3 regions of the Rhizobacter sp. P2_H3 genome follow, and region 1 is predicted to be linked to each of the others. Evidence: predicted binding sites of a transcription regulator. Region 1 holds the regulator's gene; each other region holds the start of a gene.
What was found. The regulator FliA, encoded in region 1, starts transcription of late flagellar genes. The targets are predictions, from matches to a motif close to CTAAAGTTTNNNNNNNNNNNGCCGNTA.
Positions count from the first base shown of each region.

Region 2: the regulator FliA is predicted to act here: its motif matches at 2,118-2,144, upstream of fliS (flagellar export chaperone FliS).
Region 3: the regulator FliA is predicted to act here: its motif matches at 3,408-3,434, upstream of AC1D1T_RS19935 (chemotaxis protein CheX).

Region 1 is NZ_JBFUFQ010000085.1:16,536-22,574, forward strand. Features, by position in the region: gene flgA (flagellar basal body P-ring formation chaperone FlgA) at 1-629, shown strand, start outside; gene flgM (flagellar biosynthesis anti-sigma factor FlgM) at 745-1,068, shown strand; gene AC1D1T_RS16945 (hypothetical protein) at 1,074-1,466, shown strand; gene AC1D1T_RS16950 (class I SAM-dependent methyltransferase) at 1,552-2,301, opposite strand; gene AC1D1T_RS16955 (methyl-accepting chemotaxis protein) at 2,315-3,670, opposite strand; gene AC1D1T_RS16960 (RNA polymerase sigma factor FliA) at 3,690-4,403, opposite strand; gene AC1D1T_RS16965 (hypothetical protein) at 4,424-5,209, opposite strand; partial or broken gene flhF (flagellar biosynthesis GTPase FlhF) at 5,262-6,039, opposite strand, start outside.
Region 2 is NZ_JBFUFQ010000030.1:27,868-33,906, reverse strand. Features, by position in the region: gene AC1D1T_RS08690 (flagellin N-terminal helical domain-containing protein) at 1-378, shown strand, start outside; gene fliD (flagellar filament capping protein FliD) at 555-1,970, shown strand; gene fliS (flagellar export chaperone FliS) at 2,179-2,598, shown strand; gene AC1D1T_RS08675 (flagellar protein FliT) at 2,664-2,963, shown strand; gene AC1D1T_RS08670 (flagellar brake protein) at 3,029-3,778, shown strand; gene AC1D1T_RS08665 (alpha/beta fold hydrolase) at 3,821-4,696, shown strand; gene AC1D1T_RS08660 (alanyl-tRNA editing protein) at 4,725-5,456, shown strand; gene AC1D1T_RS08655 (hybrid sensor histidine kinase/response regulator) at 5,453-6,039, shown strand, end outside.
Region 3 is NZ_JBFUFQ010000118.1:1,463-7,501, reverse strand. Features, by position in the region: gene AC1D1T_RS19950 (hypothetical protein) at 1-904, opposite strand, end outside; gene AC1D1T_RS19945 (hypothetical protein) at 1,009-1,896, opposite strand; gene AC1D1T_RS19940 (response regulator) at 2,054-2,422, opposite strand; gene AC1D1T_RS19935 (chemotaxis protein CheX) at 2,436-3,398, opposite strand; gene AC1D1T_RS19930 (CsgG/HfaB family protein) at 3,546-4,223, shown strand; gene AC1D1T_RS19925 (DUF4810 domain-containing protein) at 4,220-4,594, shown strand; gene AC1D1T_RS19920 (DUF799 domain-containing protein) at 4,591-5,265, shown strand; partial or broken gene AC1D1T_RS19915 (protein-methionine-sulfoxide reductase heme-binding subunit MsrQ) at 5,408-5,926, opposite strand; gene msrP (protein-methionine-sulfoxide reductase catalytic subunit MsrP) at 5,895-6,039, opposite strand, start outside.

The sequences.
Region 1 (6,039 bases):
CGGCTGCGTCGCCGCTCGAGCAGCAGGCGCTCTCCTTCGTGCAGGCCCAGCTGGGCAGCAACACGCTGCCGGGCCGCGTCGAGGTCGTCGCCGGTCCGCTGGACGCCCGGCTGCGCCTCGCCCCCTGCCAGCAAGTCCTGGCTTATCTGACACCGAACACCCGGCTGTGGGGCAAGACCCGGGTCGGGCTGCGCTGCACCCAGGGTGCGACGCCGTGGAATGTGTATCTGCCGGTGACCGTGAAGGTCTGGGGCCGGGCGCTGGTGATGGCCCAGGCGATGCCGGCCGGCCAGGTGCTGGCGGCCGCCGACGTCCGCGAGGCCGAGGTCGACCTCGCCGAGGACGCCAGCCCGGCGCTGACGGATGCCGCAGCCCTCGTCGGGCGCACGCTGGCCCGGTCGGTCGCGGCCGGCCAGGGCGTGCGCCAGGCCACCTTGAAGGCCCGGCAATGGTTTGCCCCGGGCGACACCGTGCGCATCCGGGCCGTCGGTGACGGCTACGCGGTGGCCGGCTCGGGCGAGGCGCTGACCGCCGGCATCGAGGGCCAGCCGGCGCGCGTGCGCACCGAAAGCGGCCGTCTCGTGACCGGCGTCGCGGTGGCGGAACACCAGTTGGAACTCGCATTGTGAAAAACTGTTCCAGGCACAACAATTCGGGTGAAACCCCTCAAGTCGCCACCGGGCGGGCCGATACACCGTGCATGTTGAAAGGCCGGGGCCTCTGTCCCGACCCAAGGAGTCCTTCATGAGCATCAAGATCGGCCATCAAGCAGAAGCAGCCGCGCCGACCCAGGCGGTCGGTGGCGCCACGCAGAAACAAGGGGCTGCCGCCAAGCCCGCCGAGCAGGCCACCCAGGCCGTCGGCGCCGCGGCACCCGAAGCCAGCACCACCGTCTCGCTGTCGAGCGCGGCCTCGTCGCTGACCGGCACGAGTTCGGCCAGCGCCGACTTCGACGCCGACAAGGTCAAGCGCATCTCCGACGCGATCGAGAACGGCTCGTTCAAGGTCAACCCGGAAGCCATCGCCGACAAGTTGATTTCCAACGCCCGCGAAGTCCTGGGTCATTGATCGTCATGCAGCAGCCGGTGATTCCCGCGTACGAAACCTCGCCCGAACTCGAGGCGACCCTCGGCGCGGTCGAGACGCAACTCGCCTCGCTGGGCGAGGCACTGCGCACGCGCGACAGCGCGGCGATCGACCTGCACGCGACCGAACTGCACCGCTCGCTGGCGCGTGCGGTCGACCACTTCTCCCGCGCCGCCCGCAGCGGCCCGGTGCCGACCCCGTTGCGCGAGCGCCTGGCGCTGGCCGGCGGCCTGGTGGCGGCACAGCGCGAATCGCTGGCGCGCGCCACCGCCGCACTCGATCGCGCGATCGACGTGCTGATGCCGCGCGAGCGGCCGGCGGCGGTCTACTCGGCGATCGGCCCCGCCGAACGCGGCAGCCGCGGCTCCATTCAAGCTTGAATGGAGCCCCCCAGTCGCTTCGCTCCTGCCCCCAAGGGGCGCCACCCCTCGGCCCGGCAAAGCCGGATCCTGGGGCGTTGCTTGATCAGCGCGGCCTGAACGGCGCTCTATAAAGCCACACCGGCCGGCCATCCGGGCAGAGGTGCCGAGCCACCGGGCGCAGTTCCTGCGCCTCGAATTCCAGACTTGCCATCCATGCGCCGGCGCGCAGCTCCTGCCGCGCCTTCGCGACCGCGCGCGGCATGCTCTCCGGCCGCTGGAACAGGTAGACCCCGTCGTACGCCGACCAGTCGGCCTGCCAGATGTCGCCACGCGTCACGCGCGCCGGGATGCGCTGCAGCCGACAACGCAGCCCGCACAGCAGCCGCACCGGCCAGCTCCACTCGATGCCGTCGAGCACCGCCCCCGGATACGCCACGTGCAACTCGCGCAGACCGTCGCCCAGCCCGCAGCCGGCGTCGAGCACGCGTGCGCCGTCCGGCAGCGGCATGAGCGACGGCAGGCCGCGCAATGCACCGCGCGGCGTCGGGAACACCGGCGCATCGCGCCAGGCATGGACGGGATAGAGGGCCAGCAGCGCGCCCATCGGCAGCAGCCAGGCCCAGGCAGGCAGCGCACCGGCGAGGCCGGAGGCCAGCAGCGAGAGGGGAAAGCCGAGTGCCACGAAGACGCGCCGCCAGCGCGTACCAGCCACGATCGGCAGCAGCGCCAGCACGCCGCCGAGCGCGGTGGCCAGCAGCAGCGCGATGCCGAGCGGCACGGCAGCACGCTGCAATCCGAAGAAGAGCCCCCAGGCCGCAGCCCAGGCCAGCAGCGCGGGCAGCGGCCAGATCACCCCGGCCCCGGCGTCAGAAGTTGAACGCGAGCCGCATGCCGCCCCAGTGCCGGCCCTGCACCGTGATCGGTGCGGCGGCTTCCTTCAGCAGCACGAACTGGCCACCGCCCATGTCGCGGCGGTAGGTCTGCAGCAGGAACGGGCGCTGGTTGCGCGCCGAAGCGAGCCCGGTGCGGTCGTTGAAGATGCGGCGGTAGCGGCTGTTGGCCGTGTCCCAGGCCAGGTCGCCGCGCTGCGGGTTGCAGTACTTCTTGTTGTGCGTCGCCACGTAGCCGTTGCGGTCGACCGCGATGCAGAACACCACCTTCGGGCTCAGCGTCAGCACGCGCTCCTGCACCTGCGGGAACAGCCGGTCGGCCAGCTCGATGAACTGCGTGGCGTGCTGCGCCGGGTTCGTGCCCGGCAGCGGCCGGTAGTTCTCGTCGAACAGGGCTGCCGGCGAAATGGTCTTGGTGCGCAGCGAATCCTCGAGCAGCTTGCCGATCTGCGCGGCCGCTTCCATCGCGGCCTGGATGAACGGCGTGTCCTCGGTCTCGATGCCGCATTCGGCGACCAGCTCGATCAGGTGCTCCGAGACCTTCAGGAAGGCCTCGCTGCGGCGCATCGCGCTGTCGAGCGCGGCGGTGGTCTGCTGGATCTCCGACTGCATCGCCCCCATCTGCACGTTGACGCCGCCGCAGATCTCGCGGCTTTGCGTGGCCGCGGCGGTGATGCTCGCGACACCGGCCTCGACATCGGCCAGCGCCTTGTGGAACCCGCCCTGCCGGACTTCGCCCGGCTTGACCTGGATCTCGCGCGACAAGGCCTCGATGCGGGTGTCGAGCACGCCCACGGTGCTCATGATCGCCTTCGACGACCCCTCGACCTTCGAGGCCAGGTCCTTCACCGCATCGGCCACCACGCCGAAGCCGCGACCGGCCTCGCCGGCGCGCTTGGCCTCGACCGAGGCGTTGAATGCCACCAGCCGCGTCTGCAGCGCGATCTGCGTGATCTCGCTGGCGGCCGCGGCCACCTCGCGCAGCGTGTCGACGATGCCCGACACCTCGGTGCCGACCGCCTCGACCGCGTCGCGCGCTCGTCCGACGGCCTCGAGGCTGCCGGCCGTCACGTCGCCGATCGCCTGCTGCGCCCGTGTCACTTCACCGAGCTGGCCGGCCAGCGCGAGCACGGCCTGCGCCTGGCGCGCCGACACCTTGCTCGCGTCGTCGAGCAGGCCGCGCACCTCGGCGGCGTCGCGGCCGACGCTGGACGCCTGCTTGCCGATCGACTGCACCGCGGCGCGCAGGTCGGGCTCGGCGGCCGCGCTCATGGCGCTCACCACGGGCTCGACCGGCTGCAGCTCGCGGCCCTTGCGGAACATTGCAAACATGTCGTCTCGATTTCTCTGTTCACCACTCGCGCAGCTTGACGCGCAAGCGGGCGATGGACTGGCTGTGCAGCTGGCAGACACGCGATTCGGTCACCTTCAGCACGGCCGCGATTTCCTTCAGGTTCATGTCGTGCTCGTAGTACATGCTCATCACGTACTGCTCGCGCTCCGGCAGCGTCTTGATGCCGTCGACCAGGGCCTGGCGCATGCGCTGGTCCTGCAGCTGCGCGAGCGGGTTGACCCCTTCGTCGGCGACGTGCCGGTCGAGGTAGTCATTGTCGCCATCGTCGCCCGACATGTCCTCCAGGTAAACCAGCTGGGTGCCGCGCACCTTGCCAAGCAGTTCCTGGTATTCGGGCAGCGTGACGCCCATCTCGCGGGCGATCTCGCTCTCGGCGGGCGCGCGGCCGAGCTTCTGCTCGAGCTTGTGCACCGCCGATTCGATGGTGCGCTGCTGCTTGCGCGTGCCGCGCGACAGGTAGTCGTTGCCGCGCAGCTCGTCGAGCATCGCGCCGCGGATGCGCTGCGTCGCGAAGGTCTCGAACTGCACGCCCTGGGCTGCGTCGAAGCGGCTCAGCGCGTCCGTCAGGCCGATCATGCCGACCTGGATCAGGTCGTCGATCTCGACGTTGGCAGGCAGCTTCGCGATCATCTGGTGCGCGAGGCGGCGCACCAGCGGGCTGTACTGCTTGAGCATCGTGTTGACGTCGAGTTGGCCTTTGGCGGTATACATGGGGTCAGCTCCGGGGAAATTCAGTTCAGGGCCTGCTGCGGGAAATCGCGGTACGCCGGGAAGGCGGTGGCGTACGCGGTTTCGACAGAGGCGGCAGGCTGCAGCACATCACGGGCCCAGCGGCGCAGGGCTGGCGTGGGCGGATCGTTGACATCGGACGCCGGGTCGACGTGCATCCAGTCGCGCAGCACGGCGCCCAGGAAGCCATCGGCACACGAGGCGATCTGCTGCGCGATGCGTTCAGCGCGCGGCGAATGGGGGGCGGCGCCGAGCAGCAGGTCGTGCACCATCAGGCCGGCGCGCTGCGTCAGCAGCTTCATCGCGGCGTAGGCGTGGGTCACGCTGCTCGGGCGGTCGTCGGCCAGCAGCAGCGGGCGGGCCTCGCTGCGCATGAACAAACGGCACAGGTCGGTCTCGGTGGCATGCACCAGCACCACGTCGGCATGCGGCGCGGCATCGGCAGCGGCATGCAGGAAGTTGGCGGTGCTGCCGTGCGCGTCCACATAGCGGATCGGCAGGCCGCGCGCGGCCAGGTACGACACCTGGTGCGACAGCGCCTCGACGCAGCCGGTCAGGCCGACGGCCGTCAGCTCGGCCGGGGCCGGCGCGCGGTCGGAGGCGTCGATCACCAGCACATGCGCGCCCAGCTCGCCGAAGGCGGTGCACAGGCGCTCCAGCATCACGCCGCCGAACGCCATGTTCGGGTTGGCCACCACCGGCACGAAACGCACGCGCGTCTGGCCGAACAGCTGGCGCAGGCCGTGGGCCTGGTCTTGCGGGAACGAGGAGTCGTAGGCGTCGTGCATGGGGCGCTGAGGACGAGTCGAGGGGGCTGTTCTTGTGGGATCGGGCGAGCGATCAGGCGTGCAGCGATCCGCGGGTGCGCAGCGCCGGCTGGCGCGCCGTGAAGATCAGGTTCACGTCGTCGGCATCCATGCGGTAGGCGGTGCCGGTGTTGGCGCGCAGCGCGCGATGCACCAGCGCGTGGGCCGACAGGCGGTGCCAGTCTTCGGGGACGCGCTGGCCGTTGGCGACGCCGACCACCTTCAGCTTGTGGCGGATCAGCGCGTCGAGCGCCGGGGCCAGCTTGACGGCTTCGTCGAGCTTGGACAGCACGATGCCCTTGCAGGCGGCGGCGCGGTACGAAACCATCACGTCCTCGATGGTCTCGCCCTGCGCGGCGGCGTTGACGACCAGCAGCTTCTGGATCGAGCGGTGGGCCAGCATGTCGAGCAGTTCGCGGGTGCGGCTGTCGCGCTGCGCCATGCCGGCGGTGTCGATCAGCACCATCTTCTTGGCCGCCAGCAGTTCCAGCAGGTCTTCGAGCGAGGCGCGGTCGTGGGCGGTGTGCACCGGCACGCCGAGGATGCGGCCATAGGCGCGCAGTTGTTCGTGGGCGCCTACGCGGTAGGCGTCGAGCGTGATCAGGCCGAGGTTGGCGGCGCCGTGCTTGGTGGCGAAGGCGGCGGCGATCTTGGCGGCGCTGGTCGTCTTGCCGACGCCGGTGGAGCCGATCAGCGCGTAGACGCCGCCCTGGTCTTCGAGCGCGGCGTCGTTCTCGCCGGTGATCAGGTTGCGCTCGAGGATGTTGGCGGCCCACGAGGTCTCGTCGCTGACGTCGTTCGGCAGGCTCTCG
Region 2 (6,039 bases), on a different contig from region 1:
ACGATCGACATCAACACCGTCGACCTGACCGTCGATGCCTCGATCACCGCGGTGACCGCCGCGACGACCGTGATCGACAGCACGACCACCTCGGCGACGCTGGCCACCGTGATCGACAGCATCGACCAGGCGCTGAACCTGGTGAACGACACCCGCGCCACCTACGGTGCGAGCCAGTCGCGCTTCGATTCGGTGATCTCGAACCTGCAGACCAACGTCGAGAACCAGTCTGCCGCCCGCAGCCGCATCATGGACGCCGACTTCGCGGCCGAAACCGCCGCGCTGAGCCGCTCGCAGATCCTGCAGCAGGCCGGCAACGCGATGGTGGCCCAGGCCAACCAGCTGCCGCAGCAGGTGCTGCAGCTGCTGAAGGGCTGATGAACGACGAGTGAGACGTGGTGCGTGAAAAATTTCGCACCCGGGGGCTCAAGTTGCCGGCTGTGACTCCGATACACGCGATATCGGATTCCCCTTGGGGGAAGCCTTCCTTCTTTTAGGACAGTGGCAGCGAGGCTTCCTCTGCTTGCCGTCCACTCTTCCGAAAGGTCACGGTCATGGCATCAGTTACATCAGCGGGGATCGGCAGCGGCCTCGACGTCGAATCGATCATCACGAAGTTGATGACGGTCGAAAAGCTGCCCGTCACGCAACTGCAGACCGAAGCGTCGAAGATCCAGACCAAGATCTCCGCTTACGGCTCCATTCAATCCTCGGTGTCGGCCTTCCGCGACGCCGCGCTCGCGCTGACGCGCTCCACCACCTGGGGCGCGACGGCGGCCACCTCCGCCGACACCTCCTCCGTCACCGTGTCCAGCGGCTCCAGCGCCGCAGCCGGCAACTATGCCGTCAGCGTGCAGAAGCTGGCTGCCGCACAGTCGGTGGCGAGCACCAGCTTCGCTTCCAGCAGCACCGTCGTCGGCGAAGGCGCACTGACCATCGACGTCGGCAGCTGGGACATCGGCGAGCCGGGCTTCAAGGCCCGCGCGACCATCAACTCGATGAACATCGCGATCAGCGCGACCGACACGCTGGCCGACGTGCGCGACAAGATCAATTCGGCGGGCGGCGGTGTCTCCGCCTCCATCGTCACCGATTCGAGCGGCGCCCGGCTGGTGCTGTCGTCGACGGCCACCGGCGTCGGCAACGGCTTCCGGGTGACGGCGAGCGGCGCCGGCCCTTCGGCCTTCGCGTACGACGCGACCGACGGCAGCGCCGCGATGACGCGCACCCAGACCGCCGCCGATGCGCAGGCGAGGATCAACGGCCTGGACATCACCTCGGCGAGCAACACGCTGAACGACGTGGTGCAGGGCCTGACGATGAACCTGCAGAAGGTCACCACCGGTGACGTACAGGTCAGCGTCGCGCAGGACAACACCTCGATCAAGAGCGCGCTCACGAACTTCACGGCCGCCTACAACGGGCTGGCGTCGCTGCTGAAGACGCAGACCAAGTACGACGATTCGACCAAGACGGCCGGCACGCTGCAGGGCGATAGCACCGCGGTGTCGCTGCAGCGCCAGCTGCGCACGATGCTGACGGGCACCGGCTCGGCCTCGAGCGCGTTCCCGACGCTGTCGTCGATCGGGCTGGAGATCCAGACCGACGGCACGCTGAAGGTCAACGACACCAAGCTGACCAGCGCACTGGGCAACCTGAGCGAGATGAAGAAGGCGTTCGCCAACAGCGACGCGACCGACTCGGCCAACGACGGCTTCGCGCAGAAGCTGCGCGCGCTGGGCGACCAGGTGCTGGGCACCGACGGCTCGCTGGCGGCCCGCACCAGCGGGCTGAACAGCACGCTGAAGGACAACCAGGAACGGCAGGACGACATCACTGACCGGATGACGAACACCGAGAAGCGCCTGCGCGCCCAGTACACCGCGCTCGACACGAAGATGGCGGGGCTGAACACGCTCAGCACCTACATCACGCAGCAGATCGCCAACTGGAACAAGAGCACAGGCTGAAGGAGCGCCCCGCAGGGGCGCACTCCGGTCGATCCGTGCAACACCGTCAGACCCCGGTCCGGACGGTGTTTTCACTGGAGCAGGTGCCCGCAACATCCCTTCACACTTGAGGGAGAAATGGACCCTGTTTCACCCCACTTGTGCGGCCTAAAGGCCGCGCGGGGCGGGCCGATAAACAGTGCATCCAGTCACGCACAAGGCCAAGAACATGTTCGGTTCCGACTACTCCGCATCGCCCTTCGGCGGCCGCAGCAATGCCTACCAGGCAGTGCAGGTCGGCACCGGGGTCGACGGCGCATCGCCGCACCAGCTGATCGCCATGCTGTTCGACGGGCTGATCGATTGCATCGCCCAGGCGCGTGGCGCCATCCGCAACAAGAAGATCGAGGAGAAGGGCCGTGCCCTCGGCCGCGCGGTGCGCATCGTCGATGAAGGCCTGAAGGCCGGCCTGAACCTGAAGGACGGTGGCGCGCTCGCCGCCCAGCTGAACGACCTGTACGCCTACATGGCCCTGCGCCTGACGCAAGCCAACCTGCACAGCGACGAGGCGGCCCTCGACGAATGCGTGCAACTGATCGAGCCCCTGCGCAGCGCCTGGGCCGAGATCGACATCAAGACCGCCGCCTGAGCCAGGACCCGCACACCATGAAGCATTTCCAGATCGACCGGTCGAACGACAACGGAGACCACCCCATGAACAAGGCCCTGTTGAACTACTACGAAGCCATCGAGCGCGCCAGCCAGGACATGCTCGAAGCCGCCCGCGTCGGCAACTGGGACCACGTGGTCAAGCTCGAAGGCGCCTGCGCCGTGCTGATCTCGCAGCTCAAGCACGCCGCCGCGCAGCGCCCGCTGGATTCCGAGGAAGCCCAGTTGAAATCGCGCATCATGCAGCGCATCCTGGTCAATGATGCCGAGATCCGCCACCTGGCCGAACCGTGGCTGGAAGACCTGGACGCGATCCTCGCCGGCAAGCCGAAGACCGTTCACTGAGCCGTTCGCTGACGTTCACTGATCGCGGCGGGCCGTCCCGCCGACCGGAGCCGAATTTGGACACGATGCCGATGCCGCTGGACGTGCTGGCCGCCACCCATGGCGGGCTGGACGATTTCCGCCTCTCCGCCGTGCCCGAGGTGCTGGCGATGCTCAAGCGGCTGCAGGACGGCAACGTGATCGTCCACCTGAACGGCAGCGACGGCGCCAACTACACCACCACGCTGTGGTCGATCGACCCGGTGCGCGGCCTGATCAGCTTCAGTGCCGAAGGCGAGAACAACCAGGTGCAGGCGCTGGTCGAGTCGGCGGACGCCGTCGCGGTCGCCTACCTGGACAGCATCAAGCTGCAGTTCGACGCGGTCGGGCTGGTGATGGTGCACAACGGCCGCAACGCGGTGCTGAACTGCGCGATGCCGCGCGAGCTGTTCCGCTTCCAGCGCCGCAGCGGGTTCCGCGTGCGCCCGCTGCTGCGCAGCACGCCGGTGGCGCGCGTGCGCCACCCGGCCATCCACGAGATGCCGCTCGCGCTGCGCGTGCTCGACGTGAGCATCGGCGGCTGCGCGCTGTTCCTGCCCGACGACGTGCCGCCGCTGCCGGCCGGCGTGGTGCTCAACGGCGTGCAGATGGACCTCGATGTCGACACGCGGGTGCACGTCGCGCTGCGCCTGCAGCACGTGACCTCGATCAACCCCGATTCGCGCGGCGTGCGCCTCGGCTGCGAGATCGTCAACCCGAGCAGCGACGTGTCGCGCGCGTTGCAGCGCTACATCGACCAGACCCAGAAACGGCAGCGCCTGCTGGCCGGAGGCTAGCCTTCCTTCGCGCGCGGCCGGGCGTGGCAAGATCGCCCCTGGTTGAACAACGAAGGCCAGCGCGTGCGCATCCAGATCGAGCCCGGTGTGAGGCTGTTCGTCGACGTCGAAGGCCCCGGCCACGTCCCCGACGGCAACGGTGTGCGGGAAAAGCCCAGCCTGGTGCTGCTGCACGGCGGTCCGGGGTTCGACCACGTCGCCTTCAAGCCGCTGTTCTCCCGCCTGGCCGACCTGGCCCAGGTCGTCTACTACGACCACCGCGGCCACGGCATGAGCGACCGCCGCCCGCCGTCGGAGTGGACGCTGGACACCTGGGCCGACGACGTGGTGCGGCTGTGCGATGCGCTCGGCATCGTCAAGCCGATCGTGCTCGGCCAGTCGTTCGGCGGCTTCGTCGCACAACGCTACATCGCGCGCCACCCGGCGCATGCCGCCAAGGTGATCCTGTCGAGCACTGCCGGCAGCATKGCGATGCCGCGCAAGCTGGCGATGTTCGAGCAGCTCGGCGGCCGCGAGGCGCGCGACGTGGCCGAGCGCTTCTGGGCCGATCCGAGCGACGAGAACAACGCCGTCTACCAGCGCGTCTGCAAGCCGCTGTACAACCCGAGCCTGGTCGGCCGCGTCGAGAGCGCGCCCTGGCGCTTCACCGCCCCCGAGATCCTGCAGGCCTTCATCCGCGGCGAGCAGCGGCAGATGAACCTGCTGCCCGGACTGGCCGCCGCGCAATGTCCGGTGCTGGTGCTGGCCGGCGAACTCGACCCGGTGTGCCCGCTCGAAGATGCGCAGGACATCGCCGCGGCGCTGCCTGCGCGCTGGCGGCAGTTCCAGTCGTTCCCCGGCATCGGCCACGGCGCCTGGCGCGAGAAGCCGAACGAGGCCTTCGACGTGCTGCGCCGCTTCATCACCGACCCCGCTTGACGCCACGACCACGGCCAGGATGCACGCGATGACCACTGAAGAACTGTTCCGCGAAGACGCCGCGCTCGACGAATGCGAGGCGCGCATCACCGCCCTCGGCGAGACCGGCGTGCAGCTCGACCGCACCGTGTTCTACCCGCTCGGCGGCGGGCAGGCCGGCGACCGCGGCGAGCTGCGGCTGGCCGACGGCCGCGTGCTGCAGATCGCCGACACCCGCAAGGGCGTGGCGCCGGGCGAGATCGTCCATGTGCCGGCGCCCGGCCAGGAGGCGCTGCTCGCCACCCTGGCGCCCGGCCAGCCGGTGACCGCCCGCATCGACCGGGCGCGCCGCGAGCGCCACATGCGCTTCCACACGGCCACCCACCTGCTGTGCGCGCTGGTGCCGCACCCGGTCGACGGCTGCTCGATCACCGCCGACTCGGCGCGGCTCGATTTCCACATGACCAACCCGCTCGACAAGGAGGCACTGACCGCCGGCCTCGCCCGCCTGGTGGCCGGCGCGCACCCGGTGCGCCACCGCTGGATCAGCGAGGCCGAGCTCGATGCCAACCCCGGCCTGGTGCGCAGCATGAGCGTGCAGCCGCCGCGCGGCCTCGGGCGCGTGCGGGTGCTGGAGATCGAAGGGGTCGACCTGCAGCCCTGCGGCGGCACGCATGTCGCGAACACCGCCGACATCGGCGCGGTGGTGGTGACGAAGATCGAGAAGAAGTCGGCGCAGACGCGGCGCGTGGTGCTGGGGTTCGCGGCGCCGCTGTCATGAGCTCGAACGGCGACGCCGGCTCTGACCAGCGTGAGCTGCGTTGGTCGACGACGCGCTGGGGGGCGGAGCCGCCGTCGCTGCCGATGCTCGACCCGGTGCTGATGGGCGTGCTGCTGGAGCACATCAACACCCGCGTCGCGGTGGTCGGCCGCGACGGGCGCTACCTGTACGCCAACCTCGAGGCGCTGCGCTTCATGGGCCTGCCGTCCGAGCGCGTGATCGGCCACCACATGTCCGAGGTGCTCGACGACGGCGTCTACCGCAACTTCGTGCCGATCTTCGAGCGGCTGTTCGCCGGCGAGTCGCTGCACCTGCAGGGCTGGGTGCACTACCAGCAGCAGGGCCGCCGCTACCGCGAGCAGGTGCTGGTGCCGTACACGCCGGGCGGCGGGCCGGTGCAGGCGGTGGTGGTCTGCGGGCTCGACCACACCGACCTGCGCCAGGGCGAAGAGGAACTCGCGCTGCGCCAGGAGCAGCTGCGCGCCAGCGAGGCGCTGAAGTCGGCGATCGTCGACCACGCGCTCGCCGCGCTGATCTCCACCGACGCCGACGGCCGCATCGTCGAGTTCAACCCGTCGGCCGA
Region 3 (6,039 bases), on a different contig from region 1:
ACAGGCGCAGCCTGAACTCCTGCTCGCCGACAGCCACCTCGTCGTTGAAGCTCAGCAGCGCGAACGGCTTGCCGGCCGCATCGTCGACGCGCGCGCTGACGACATAGCGGCCGGGCTGTGCCACCCGCGCCTTCAGGAAGAAATCGAGCGAGCCCGCCTGCAGCGCCTCGCGCACACCAGCCCATTCGGCGGGCACCAGCGGGTTGTAGACCAGGTCGAAATTGACGTTGCCCAGCTGCCCCGATTGGTTCAGGTAGGCCTGGATGCGGATCGTGCCGGCGAACTCCGCAAAGCCTTGGGTCGAGGGTTGCAGCACCGCCGCGAGGCTGCCGTCCGCGGCCTCGCTGAACGTGACCGGCACCTGCGGCAGGCCTGACGGCCGGCGCGCATCGGGCAGGTCGAACGCGACGGCGCGCGTCACCAGCAGCGGCAGCGGGCGATCGTCGTCATCGACGGCGCGCACCGTGAGGCGCACCGATTCGGCGCCGCTCGCGAACACGCGGTCCTGCGTGCTGCGCACGCGCACGCCCTTGGCCGGCTGGCCGCCCGGGGTGCGCAACGGCATCTCCTCGGCCACCGGGTCGAACGGGCGCACCTGGTCGGGGTGCTCGCCCAGCGGGCGCGCCTCGTGCGGGTAGCGGGTCGAGGTCTTGTACTTGGTGAGCGTGTCTTCGGCGCGGGTGAGCCGCTGCTGCCACAGGTCGAGCTGCGCGCGGCGTGCCTGCACCGCGCTCGCACTGAAGGATGCAGAGGGTGGCACTGCCGGTCTCGGGCTTGCGGTCTGCACTGCCACGGCGGGCAGGATGACAGGCGCCTCGGTCGGCGCCTCGCGCCCGAACGAGAGTGCAGCCAGCAACGCCGCGACGCTGACGCAGGCCATGACGATCAGCAGAGGCCTTCCCATTCAAGCGTGCGCGTCGGCCCAGCGGACGCCGTGGAACCGGCTTTGCCGGGCCACTGGCGGCGCCCCCTCGAGGGGGAGGCGCGCAGCGCCTCGGGGGTGGGCCATCATCTAGCGTTGGTGACCATGTCGGCGCGGACTTTCGAAACCACGCCGCCCCAGTTCTTGTTCGTGTAGTGGTTGAAGGCCTCGGCATCGTCGCGGAACACCACCGAATGGTTGCTCCACTTGGCGCGGCCGCCTTCGTTGTTCGCGGTGCCCAGCGTCAGGTCGTTGCACAGCCAGTCGCTCGGGTTGCAGAAGCTCGCGCCCGAGCTGCCCGAGACGCCGCCGCTCGAGTGATAGGCGACGACCTCGTCGTCCTGCCCCGGCAGCACGAAGGAGTACAGCGTGCCCTTGGCGCCGGCGTACATGTAGAACCAGGTCGCGCGGGTGTTGCTGTGGTCGTACAGCGCGCGGGCGGTGGCGGTCTTCAGGTCGGACACCAGCGGCTCCGAGACGGCCCAGTCGCCGGCGTCGGCCAGTTCGCTGCCGCCCCCGGCGCCGGCGGCGATGTCGACCCACTTGATGTTCCAGCCGACCTGGGTCGTGCCGTCGCTGTTGCCGCATTCGCCGGTCGAGCTCGCGATCGCGGTTTTCTTGTAGCGCGCCGTGCCGCCGTACAGCGAGAGCGCGTAGCCGATCATCAGGTCGCCCGCGCTGTGCGCCGCGACGTAGCACCAGTTCGGCCCGGTGCAGTAGCAGTCGAGCGCGTTGCGCACCAGGTAGTTCTGGTCGGAGACGTGGTTGTAGCCGTCCCAGTTGACCGATTTCTTGTTGACGCCGGCCTCGACGGTCGCCGGCCCCCAGTAGGTGAAGTCGGCATAGTTGCCGAGGATCCCGCCGCCGGTGCGGCCATTGATCCACAGCGAGTAGTTGGTCGCCAGGGCCGCCGTCGTCAGGCCGACGAGCACGGCGCCGATCCCGGCCAGGCACAGCCGCGTGAGGTGTCGCATTGGGTTGTCTCCCTGTGTTGTCGAGACCTGCATGAAACCGATCTCGCGAGGCCCGAAAAGTACGCTCGTGCGGAAAAGTTCAGAAGCCCGAAGTTCCCCTCTTGACTTGCGCGATGTTCGCCCGCGTGTCTTGCACTTTCGTGTCAGCCCTCTGGCCTCACAGCCCGCACAACTTGCGGAACGGCCCCAGCACCGCCTCGCCGCGGAACGGCTTGACGATCCAGCCGGTGACGCCGATCGCCTTGCCGCGCTCGCGCATCTCGGCGTTGTCCTCGGTGGTCAGCATCACGATGCGCACCGCCGCGTTCCCGAGCTCGGTGCGGATCTTCTCGGCCATCGTCAGGCCGTCCATGTTCGGCATGTTGATGTCGCTCACCACCAGCTTGATGGCCGGGTCGAGCGCCAGCTGGCGCAGGCCGTCGCGCCCGTCGTTGGCCTGGGCCACGTCGAAGCCGTTCTGCTTCAGGAAGCTGCAGACGATCTCGCGCATCGTCTGGGAGTCGTCGACGACCAGGATCTGGGCCATTCAGTTTTTCTCTTCAGAAGAATTCCAGCTCGCCGGTGTTGTCGGTGGATGCCGGATTCGAGAACTCGACGAAGGCCTCGGGACGGAACAGCAGGTTGAAGATGAAGCGCTGCACGATGGTCAGCGAACGCTGGCGCGGGTGGTTCGGGTCCGCGAGCTGGTAGCGGATGCACAGCTGCGGATCCTGCGAGCCGAACGAGATGTACTTCTGCTCGTGGTTGATCACGATCGGCACCTGCGTCTGCTGCGTCGGGAACGCCTCGGGCGGGATGTAGTGGTTCTTGAACGCACCCCAGATCAGGTTCGTGGTCYCGGCGATCAGGTTGTTCAGCTCGCGAAAGCCCAGGTCGCCGCCGACGCCCTCGAAACCCATGCCCTGGGCCATGCCCTGGCGCAGCGCGCCTTCCTCGGTCTGCAGCATCATGTAGCCGCGGCACCAGGTGCTCTCCAGCGCGATCAGCGTCGACACCTGGCCGTAGATGATGCGGTCGTGCACCACGTAGGGCGCCCCGGCCTCCACCGTCGCGTTCGGGAACATCGAGCGGATGGCCTTGCAGGTCAGCTCGACGATGCCGTGCACCAGCGCCATCGGGTAGCGCAGGCCGAACAGGCTGCGCTCGATGTGGGCGCGCAGCTCATCGAGCTGGCCGCTGGTCCACGGGTGCGTGATGCAGCGCGACTCGTCGTCGGTCAGGGCTCGCGTGCTGGTGCGGCGCAGGAAGATCGGCAGCTCCGGGCGCTGGCGGTGCAGGGCCTGGGCGAGCTTCAGGCTGTCCGGCCCGTCGCAGGGCAGGTCTTCGGCCAGCAGCACGCCGGCCAGGTCCTTGTGCTGGGCCAGCGCGTCCATCGCGTCGGCCGCGGCGCGCGGCACGGTGATGATCCCGAGCGTCTCGCAGAACTTGAGCAGTTCGGGATAGTGCTTCGGATCGTGTTCGAGCAGGAGCACCTTGGCGGCGAGGAAAGCGGTATCGGCCATGGGAGGAGTTATCGGCAGCATGGCAGAGGGCTGAAAGCATCCCCAATCTTTTTGTCGTTCACCGTGCCGATGTGCCGGGGGGCGCTCAATGGCGCGTCAGATAATTCACGGCTTTTCTACCTGCTTCATCCCTTCCAGAGGATTCCCATGTTCCAACGTCCGACAGCCGTTCTCGCGGCTGCATGCGCCTTGTTCATCGCCGGTTGCGCCACCGAAAGCTCCCGCACGCTGGAGGTCGCCAAGGTGCAGGCGGCCGCCGCGCCGTTCAACGGCACGCGCCTGCCGGTCTCGGTCGGCAAGTTCGACAACCGCTCCACCTTCATGCGCGGCGTGTTCTCCGATGGTGTCGACCGCCTCGGCAGCCAGGCCAAGACCACGCTGATCGCGCACCTGCAGCAGTCGCAGCGCTTCTCGGTGCTCGACCGCGACAACATGTCCGAGACCAGCCAGGAGGCCAAGTTGCAGGGCACGGCGCAGAAGCTGCGCGGCGCCTCGTACGTGGTGACCGGCGACATCTCCGAGTTCGGCCGCAAGGAGGTCGGCGACCACCAGCTGTTCGGCCTGTTCGGCCGCGGCAAGACGCAGATCGCCTACGCGAAGATCACGCTGAACATCGTCAACAGCCTGACCGCCGAGGTCGTCTACTCGGCGCGCGGTGCCGGCGAGTACGAGCTGTCGAACCGCGAGGTGCTCGGCTTCGGCGGCACCGCCAGCTACGACGCGACGCTGAACGGCAAGGTGCTCGATCTTGCGATGCGCCAGGCGGTCGACGACCTCGTCACCGCGAAGGACAGTGGTCAGTGGGGCAAGGAGACAGCCAAGTGACAGGGCGCTTCCTTGTCGCCGCCTGTGCGCTGGCGCTGCTGGCCGGCTGCGCGAAGCCGCGCCCGCCGTTGTACCTGTGGGAGTCGTTCCCGCGCCAGCAGTACGACGCGCTGCAGCGCGGCGGCGCCGGCGCGCAGGAGCAGATCGCCGCGCTGGAGGAGCACGTCGTGAAGGCGCGTGCGCAGAATGCCGCGTTGCCGCCCGGCCTGCGGGCCCACCTGGGCATGCTGAAGCTGTCGATCGGCGACCCGGGCGAGGCGCGCCAGCTCTGGCAGGCCGAGAAGCTCGCGTTCCCGGAATCGGCGCCCTACATGGACCAGTTGCTCAAGCGCCTGGACGGCCCCGTGGCCAAGACGGAGAAACCGGCATGACGCGCGTTCGATCCCTCATCCTGTGGGCTGCCGTCGCCGGCGCCGCGCTGCTCGGTGGCTGTGCCACCTCGCCGGCCTACGACTACACGGCCTTCAATCGCGCGAAACCGGCCTCGCTGCTGGTGTTGCCGCCGCTCAACGAGTCGCCCGAGATCAGCGCGACCGCCTCCGTCTGGAGCCAGGCGACCCGGCCGTTGGCCGAAGCGGGCTACTACGTGCTGCCGGTCACGCTGGTCGACGAGACCTTCCGCCAGAACGGCGTGGACACCGCGCACGACGCCCAGGAGGTCTCGCTGAAGAAGCTGCGCGAGTTCTTCGGTGCCGACGCGGCGGTCTACATCAAGGTGCGCAAGTACGGTGCGAGCTACACGGTGCTGGCCAGCGAGACGCGCGTCGAGGTCGAGGCCCGCATCGTCGACCTGCGCAGCGGCGAGCTGCTGTGGAAGGGCTCGGCGGTGGCCAGCTCGTCCGAGGAGCAGCAGCAGTCGCAAGGCGGCCTGATCGGCGCGCTGGTGGGTGCGCTGGTGCGGCACGTCATGAGCAACGCCACCGACGAGTCGTACCGCTGGGCCGGGGTGGCCGACGATCGCATGCTGGGGGCGCCGCGCCGCAACGGCGTGCTGCCGGGGCCGCGCTCGCCGCTGTACGGTCAGCCGATGCCGGTGCAGTGACCGCTTCCGGCTGTGTCCGCGCACGAGAGAAGTGCGCGGCCAGCCGGAACGCGAGCAGCCCTGCGGCGATGCCGGCGAAGACCCACGCTGACACGTGGCCCACCTTCGCCTGCAGCACGCCATGCAGCGCCGCGAGCGCGACCGCTGCATGCACCAGCTTGTGCAGCCGCACCCAGTGGCGCTTCATCCGGCGGATCGCCCATTGAGTGGAGGTCAGCGCCAGCGGCAGCAGCAACAGCAGCGCCGCCGAGCCGATCGCGATGAACGGCCGCTCGGCCAGGTCCTGCGCATACGCGCGCAGCGTGCCGGCATCGAAGCCCAGGTAGAGACCGAGGTGCACCACCGCATAGCCGAAGCTCCACAGCCCGAGCTGGCGGCGTTGGCGGATCAGCGCGTTCCAGTCGCCGATGCGCCGCCCGCAGTGCAGCGCGACGGCGCGCGACAGCCACACCGACATGCGGCGCAGCGGCGTGATCGCGAGTGTCGCCAGCAGCAGCCCCATGGCCCACCAGCCGCTCGCGTGCGTCAGCGCGGCGATCGGATCGGGGCCGAGCGTGCCGGCGATGAACGCGAAGCCCCAGCGCAGGCCCGGCCAGGTGCCGAGTGCGAAGCACAGCAGCGGCAGCAGCCTAGAAATGCCGTGAGAGATCCATGCCGGCATACAGCGACGCGACCTCGGCCGCGTACCCGTTGAAGGGCAGGGTGGGGCGCTTGGCGAGCTCGCCCAGCCGCAGCTCGCGGCGCTGCGACCAGCGCGGGTGCGGCACCTCCGGG